DNA from 2 places in the Shewanella livingstonensis genome. Region 1 is predicted to be linked to the other one. Evidence: riboswitches for the same ligand, from Rfam matches in the RefSeq annotation. Region 1 holds a riboswitch; the other holds the start of a gene.

The links. Region 1 has a riboswitch for thiamine pyrophosphate ahead of thiC (phosphomethylpyrimidine synthase ThiC). Riboswitches for the same ligand answer to the same signal wherever they lie in the genome.
Region 2: it holds a riboswitch for thiamine pyrophosphate, as region 1 does, so the genes downstream of both, EGC82_RS13660 (TonB-dependent receptor) here and thiC (phosphomethylpyrimidine synthase ThiC) in region 1, are expected to answer to the same signal.

The regions. Positions count from the first base shown of each region.
Region 1 covers NZ_CP034015.1:2,341,066-2,345,321, reverse strand. The annotation lists gene thiC (phosphomethylpyrimidine synthase ThiC) at 1-1,842, opposite strand, end outside; TPP riboswitch at 2,049-2,148, opposite strand; gene EGC82_RS10130 (TonB-dependent receptor plug domain-containing protein) at 2,406-4,256, shown strand, end outside.
Region 2 covers NZ_CP034015.1:3,162,273-3,166,528, forward strand. The annotation lists gene EGC82_RS13655 (hypothetical protein) at 1-217, opposite strand, end outside; gene EGC82_RS13660 (TonB-dependent receptor) at 269-2,470, opposite strand; TPP riboswitch at 2,528-2,635, opposite strand; gene EGC82_RS13665 (YcfL family putative periplasmic lipoprotein) at 2,787-3,179, opposite strand; gene EGC82_RS13670 (PaaI family thioesterase) at 3,243-3,710, opposite strand; gene EGC82_RS13675 (PaaI family thioesterase) at 3,707-4,216, opposite strand; gene hinT (purine nucleoside phosphoramidase) at 4,216-4,256, opposite strand, start outside.

The sequences.
Region 1 (4,256 bases):
AGAAGATACTTCAATCTTAAGTGCTTCAGCTTGTTCAAGATTCGCTGCATATTCACGCACTTCGTGGGTTATTTTCATTGAACAGAATTTAGGTCCACACATTGAACAAAAATGAGCCACTTTGGCTGATTCTTGTGGTAACGATTCATCGTGGTAAGCACGAGCGGTATCAGGATCAAGACCCAGGTTGTATTGATCTTCCCAACGGAATTCAAAGCGGGCTTTTGATAATGCATTATCACGTACTTGTGCACCTGGATGACCTTTAGCGACATCAGCAGCATGGGCAGCAATCTTGTAAGCAATTAAGCCTTGTTTTACATCTTCTTTGTTAGGTAAACCTAAGTGTTCTTTAGGGGTGACGTAACACAACATCGCCACGCCGTACCAAGCCATCATGGCTGCACCAATGCCTGAGGTGAAGTGATCATATCCAGGCGCAATATCGGTTGTTTGTGGGCCTAAGGTATAAAATGGCGCTTCATCACAAAGGGCCAATTGCTTTTCCATATTGACTTTAATCAATTGCATTGGCACATGGCCAGGGCCTTCTATGATGGTCTGCACATCGTATTCCCATGCAATTTTGACCAATTCACCTAAGGTTTCTAATTCCGCGAATTGCGCTTCATCATTGGCATCAGCAATTGAACCTGGGCGCATACCATCCCCTAAAGACAACGACACATCGTATTGGGCGCAAATTTGGCAAATATCGCGAAAATGTTCATATAAGAAACTTTCTTGATGATGACTTAAACACCACTTAGCCATAATTGAACCGCCACGCGACACAATACCGGTAAGGCGTTTTGCGGTCATGGGTACATAACGCAATAACACCCCTGCATGAATCGTAAAATAGTCTACGCCCTGCTCGGCTTGTTCAATCAATGTATCTCTAAATACCGCCCAACTGAGGTCTTCGGCAACGCCATTAACCTTTTCTAATGCTTGATAAATAGGCACGGTACCAATCGGCACAGGCGAATTACGGATAAGCCATTCACGCGTTTCATGGATATAACGTCCAGTGGACAAATCCATGACCGTATCGGCGCCCCAACGAGTTGACCATACGAGTTTTTCGACTTCTTCTTCAATCGAAGATGTCACCGCCGAATTACCAATATTGGCATTCACCTTCACCAAAAAATTACGCCCAATAATCATAGGTTCAGTTTCAGGATGGTTAATATTCAACGGAATAATCGCTCGACCTCGGGCGACTTCATCGCGGACAAACTCAGGAGTGATAAGTTGCCCAATATGCGCACCAAAAGCCTCACCAGGCGCTTTTTGAGTCAACACGGTGTCGGTTACTTCAGCACGAGCCATGTTTTCACGAATGGCAATGTATTCCATTTCAGGGGTAATAATACCTTGGCGTGCATAATACATTTGGGTCACGCATTTGCCCTTCTTGGCACGTTTAGGCGCGACTAAGGCGTCAAATCGTAAATGATCGAGTCCATCGTCGGCCAGCCGTTGTTGGGTAAAACCCGAACTTGCACCCGTTAATTGCTCAGTATCTTGTCGCTCATCAATCCATGCTTGACGGATTTTAGGTAAGCCTTCACGCACATTGATATCAGCAAGGGGATCAGAATAAGCACCCGCGCAGTCATAAACTATGATCGGCGGATTGGCTTGTTTAATGGGTTCTGCGTCGGTACCACCAATAACGGTATCAGTTTGATTAACTTGGCGCATAGCAACGTTGATATCTGCACGACTACCCGCTAAATAGACTTTTTCAGAATTAGGATGTTGTAACGGTTTAAGGGTATCAATAAATTGTTGAGCGTTAGCTCGAGTTTGACGACGGTTTGGATTTGACATTAGCAACCTCAATATTAAGAGTAGAGTTGCTTGTCTGGAGAGGTGTTGATAGCAGCAGTAAACAATAAAAAAGCTATTGCTTACGTCAATAATCACATAGAAAAATACTAATGTAATAACGTAACTGGAATATAAACCGATAAAAAATTCGGAGGTAAACGTCCAATTACAATCGTGTTAATACGTTATTTATCTTCCCAATAATCATGATTATTACGCTTGTTTCCTTCGCAGGTTCTAGCCTGATCAGGTTCAACGGATCCCGAATAAACGGTCTCAGCCATAATGGCACTCCGACAAGATGTCACGCAGTATAAGCAAGCTTATCGCTAAATAACAAGCACTAAAATAATCATTTCATACAAAAGTCATCAATCCACATGTCAGAAACTGATGCAGTGTTATTGATATCTCCATGATTCATTCATCACCACAGACAGCTATTCATCAAGGTGCGACACTATGTCGCATTCATCATATTTATTAGCAGGTTATAATTTAACAGACTAATAAACACCTTTGAAATATATTCATCAAAGGTTGATAAAATAACAATAAAGGTGATGACATTGACAAATAAAGTAATGCAAACCATTAAATTAAATACTAATTCCCCATGGGTTTACTCATCAATTGCATTGGCTGTAATGTTTGCTATTACACAACCAGTGATGGCTGAACAGTATGATAAGCGAAATAGTGAAGGCATTGAGCGGGTTGAAGTACATGGACAAGCGGCCAATAGCGATTTACTCGGTTCAGCCCAAAGCTTACTTAAAAAGCAAGGCGTAGATTTTTCTGAAGCGGGTGGCGTATCTGCATTACCGATTTTAAATGGCATGATGGGTGATCGCATTAAAGTTCTCATTGATGGCAGCGACATTACCTCATCATGTGCAAACCAGATGAACCCGCCACTTTCTTATGTGTCAGCCAATCAAATTAGTTCGACCCAAGTGGTTGCTGGAGTCTCTCCGGTGAGCGCCGGTGGCGATAACATTGCTGGCGTCATTAACGTCACTAGCTTAACCCCTGTATTTACCGATAGCGACAATGTGACATGGCAAAATGGCAACATATCTAGCGGTTATCGAAGCACTAATGACGCAGTTCTCGCAGGTGTAAATGCCACTGTTGCAAGTAAAACATTTAGCTTTAGTTACCAAGGATCATTTGAAGATGCAAACAGCTATACCGACGGCCACGGCGATAAAGTAATAGACACTTTATACCAATCACAAAATCATGCATTAATTGCTGCTTGGCAAGATGACAACCAACAAATTGCTGTCAAATTGACCCATCAACATATCCCCTTTCAAGGTTTCGCTAACCAGTATATGGACATGACGAATAATGACAGTTATGGCGCATTAGTGCGCTATCAACGAACACTTGAAAACGAAGGCAAGTTCACAGCCCAAGTAAACTGGCACAATGTAGAGCATCAAATGGGTTTCTTTAGCGATGAAAAAAACGGCATGATGCCAATGGAAACTAAGAGTAAAGATTACAGTTACCAACTGCATTGGCTGCTACCAATGAGCTCAGACAGCATCTTATTAATTGGCCATGAGTATTATGTGTATCAACTTGATGATACATGGCCAGCGATTGAAGGCTCTACCATGATGGGCCCCAATGACTACGTCAATATCAATGATGGCGAACGCCAACGTGCAGCTCTTTATGGCGAGTGGCAACAAACACTTAATACACGTTGGTGGCTGTCTGCAGGTGTTCGTTATGAATACGTATCAACCAGCACAGGTGAGGTTCAGCCTTATAACACCATGAGTATGATGGGCATGACCAATGTTAATGCCATAGCAGCAAATCAATTTAATAGCCTATATCGAAAGCGCAATGTCAATAACATCGATGCGACTCTTCTTGCTCGCTATCAACTCAGTGATACTGAAGTGATAGAACTTGGTTTAGCCCGAAAGAACCGCGCCCCAAATTTATATGAGCGATACAGTTGGGGCCAAAGCACCATGGCCACAACGATGATTGGCTGGTATGGCGATGCAAACGGCTACATAGGCAACCCAGACCTTAGTGCAGAAACTGCGCATACATTGAGTTTGGCTTACAAGCTAGTACAAGATGATTTAGCATTTAGTGCAACAGCTTGGTACAGCAGCATTAACGATTTTATTGATGCCAATGTGCTCAGCAGCTTTAATCGCACAAGTATCGATACTAATAGTCGTCATATTTTACAGTTTACCAATGTCGACGCCACCCTGTTTGGTGCACGCATTGATGCTGAATATCAACTAGCAGACAACGACACGGGTAAATGGCTCATTAACGCTAACATCAACGCAACCCGCGGCGAAAGAGATGACAACGACCAAGCGCTGTATCAAATAAAACCTTTGCAAACAGAGCTAACGTTGCAACAACAG
Region 2 (4,256 bases), 820 kb from region 1:
ATACGAAAACGGCTTTGCCCCATTTTTGATGGGCTGCTTGCATTTCAGTGGCCAGCATCAACATAACATCGGTATACTCGCCACACACTTGGGTGGCCATAGCATTAGTGACGCGTTCAATATTGTCATAACTATCTACTCTGCCGATGAACCACTGGATGGGATCAAGATAGTTTTCATTAAACGGATACATGCTAATTTCTGCAGTTAATTTCATTTTAATTCCTTCATAAAAACGCTGCAACTTACGTTACAGCGGTCTGGGTAATTACATAAATTGGACTTCTAACGTCACACCTAACTGGCGTGGGTCACCATAACGGATGTATTGCTTGTCTGCCCAATCTTGGTCTGGCTCATTGCCAAAGTAAAAGCCACGCACGCCGTATTGTTCATCAAAAATATTACGGCCCCATAAATAAGCTGACCAGGTTGGTGTTTCGTAACCTAAACGGGCATTATAAATGGTGTAGGCTTGTGATTTTGACTCGTTACTATCTGAATAATAAAACTGACTTTTACCACTGGCATTCACGTTAGCAAACCACCCAGAATCAGCAACATAGGTCATACCAGCACTGTAAGTAACATTGGGGGAATGCGCCAGTTCACGTCCAGATAAATCAATGGTAGAACCGTATTTGTCATTGTATTGATATTGACCATATTCAGTTTCTAACCAACCAAAACTACCATAAAATTCAATATTTTCGGTCAAATACCATTTCGCATCGAGTTCAGCACCGTAGTTATTCGAGCTACCCGCATTTTCAGTAAAGAGAATAAACCGCTGTGGACTATCGGGATCTTGTAATGATGCTGCCACTTGCTGATCTTGACGATCCATATAAAACAGCGCCAATGTTGAATCTACTTGACCATCAAACCAGCTTGATTTTAAGCCCATTTCATAGTTATATAAAATCTCGGTATCAAACTCTTTTTTGTTAGATAACTCCGCAGGAAGTGTCATATTAAACCCGCCCGCCTTGTAACCTCTGGCAATACGAGCATAGATATTTTGATTATCATTAATCGCTTTTGATAACGCAATATGGCCACCCCACATGTCTTCTGACGGTGCAAAATCATCTTTATTACTATCACTGTAATCGCTATCGCGACGTTCAAGTCGTAGTCCTGTAGACAATAAATAATCATCGCCTAAATGGCTGTCTAACTGCCCAAATACCGCATAATTGGTGGCATCGTAATTTGACTGCAGCACTTCATCGGGATAAGTGTTGTACTCTGAATACAAGTCATTATCTTCTTGTAAATTCATCGCATATACACCCACTAACCAGTCAGTGCTGCCCGCAAAAATACGCCCTGCTGTTTTTGATGATAGACGAAATTCTTGGGTTAAGGTTTTACGATCGCCCTCTTTGTCCCAAGTATAATCGTAAACACAAGGTTCGGTGCCATTAACGGCACCGGTGGCATCATAAGCTGTGCATTGTTTACTTGCCCAATACTGTGGATTAGCCCAATCACCATCATAGCCATTATGATGATCAGTTTGTGCAAATGAGGTAAGCGAGGTGAAATCAAATGCTGGCATACCAGAATAAATAAACTTAATTCCAGCACCGGAGGTTTTTTGTGTATCTACACCTGGTTGATCAGTTAACGTATTACTGCGATTGTTGTCTAATGTCCACACATCGTAGCCATTATCAAAGTTTGCATGCAATAAGGTTAAATCGACTTGCAGATCGTCCGTTGCATACCAACGTAATTTCGCTCGTGCGGTCAACTCGTCACGCTCATTAGTATCGTCGCGATTAAGATAAAGGTTATCACGGTAACCGTTTTGGTTATGCTGTTCTAACGATATGCGATAGAGTAATTTGCCTGAGTCGTTGAGCGGACCAGAGCTGAAGCCAGAAAGAGTTCGAAGATTGTCGTCACCTAAGCTGACTTTGGCGCCATGCTCAAATGATTCTGTAGGGTCGTTACTTTTTAAGTATATTAATCCGGCTAATGCATTGGCACCATATTGCGTTCCTTGCGGGCCACGCAATACTTCAACTTGTTGCATGTCATACATGCTCGACACCATACCTAGGCCAGACAAGTCGATATCATCAACCACAAAACCAACCGATGAGTTAGGTGCTCCTTGATATTGCTCTTGCTCACCAACGCCGCGAATTTGAAAGTATTTAGGACGAGAGCTACCACCAGACCAGTTAAAATTAGCAATCGAATTAAGCACATCTTCAAAATGTTGTGCGCCTTCATCTTCTAATTGTTGTGCATCAATAACGGTCACACTAGACGGCATTTTATCAAGGCTGATATTACTAAAATCAGCATTAACAACAATGACTTCCATTTTTTCATATTCAGGTGTTACGCGTTCAACATCAGCGGTTTTAGCCATAGCAACAGGTGAGCTTAAGGCTGCAATAACCGCTAAGGCAATAGGCGTTTGGTGTAATCTAATAGAGTTTTTCGTGAACATAGGACCTCAAATAATGATTTTGAGATCCGGCAAGAGTAGCGAATAAGAGGTGCACCTAAAAATAGTGTGGCCCATTCCTACGCCGGTATAAGCCGGATCAGGTTCTAAGGGTTCGTCGTACAGACATCTCAGTTCAGGTTTTACTGAACACCCCTTGGCGGCCACGATTATAAACTAACTTCAACATGAATACACGAGCAGTGACACAATTTGATAACTCAACAATGCAATTAATTAACCATCATGCTAAATCACATCTGTATTCATATTGCGATTAATCATAATCAATTACTCTTGAAATTAATAATAGTACAACCTAATTTGAAAAGGCTTGTCGCACATAAACTTCAAATCGTGTTGCTTGCGGATTAGGAGCTACTGCACCAACTTGCAACTGTTGCTTGCCATGTAACTTAACAGACTTCCAGCTGCTTGCTTCATCTTCTAGCGTAAATCCGCTAGCATCGAACCAAGTGAATTTATATTGAATGCGTAAATCAGTACGTGATTGGCTTTGAATTAATGCCGAGGCTTTAATTAAATCAGCGACCATAAGTGATGAAATATCGGTCACGTTAACATCGCTAGCAAACGAGCTATTATCCACCCTAACCTGGCCACTAGAATCGACCGCAATACCTGCGGTATTGTGCGCACAAGCCGTCAGTAATAGTGCCGAAGCGACAATCCATAATGATGTTGTTTTCATACAATATTCCCTTAATAAACTGATTAAATTGAAGCTGTGGGCCAATGAAGCACCGTGTCATTACTAATCCAGTAAAAAGTGTGCTCGTGCTGTAGCAATAAGCTGCTTACGATTGGTTTGCCAACAGTTCATGCTCACGTTTGCCACGCGACGACCTTGGCGTGTAATTTTGCATTCAGCAAAAGTATCTTGATGCAAACCAGCGCGTAAATAATCAATTGAGAAATCGACAATTTTAGGCACTTTTTTAGCTTGCATAAACACCATTAACTGCACAATGGCTGACATTTCCATAAATCCAGCAAGTACTCCGCCGTGGATGGCGGGTAATATAGGATTACCAATATTGTCATCTTTAGCAGGTAGTCTGAATACCATCTCGTCGCCAAAACGGGCCACCGACATACCAATAAATTGTGAGTATGGTACTTTTTCAAGCAGATAACTATAGTCATTAAGCTCAATGGCTCGTTTGACCACATCTTGAACATCTAAACCCGTTTGGGTATTCGTATTGGTTAGCTCATTCATGCTATCGCCCCCGGTAAATTACCCATTAACGCTTGACGAAACTCTTCACCAACCATTTCAGGACTAATGCGCATAAACGATCCCACAGCGTGAGCAATCGGCTCATCAATGCTGTCTTGGTAAGCTATTGCACGGGTAAAAGCCACGTTTGACGATAAACGGTAACATTCTGCAAAGGCATAAACCGATTTATGAGGCTCTGCAGGTTTCATGTAATCAACTCGTAAATCTAAGGTTGGCGACAACTCTAATGATTGATATTTTTTTAGAATTGCACACACCACAGCAGTGCCACAAGCAGTATCGATTAAAGTGGTAATTACCCCACCGTGGATAACCCCAGTGTCTGGATAACCAATAATGTCTTGGCTGTAAGGCAGTTCAATGAGCACATGATGCTCGCTGGCCTCTTGAACAGTAAGCCCTAAACGACGGCATTGGGCTAACTGATTAACAAATCGAGAGGCGACTTCGGTTAACGGGAAAAAATCACTGTTAATTTTCATTATCCATGACTCAACATTGGGCCTAATGGCTTGCCACCCA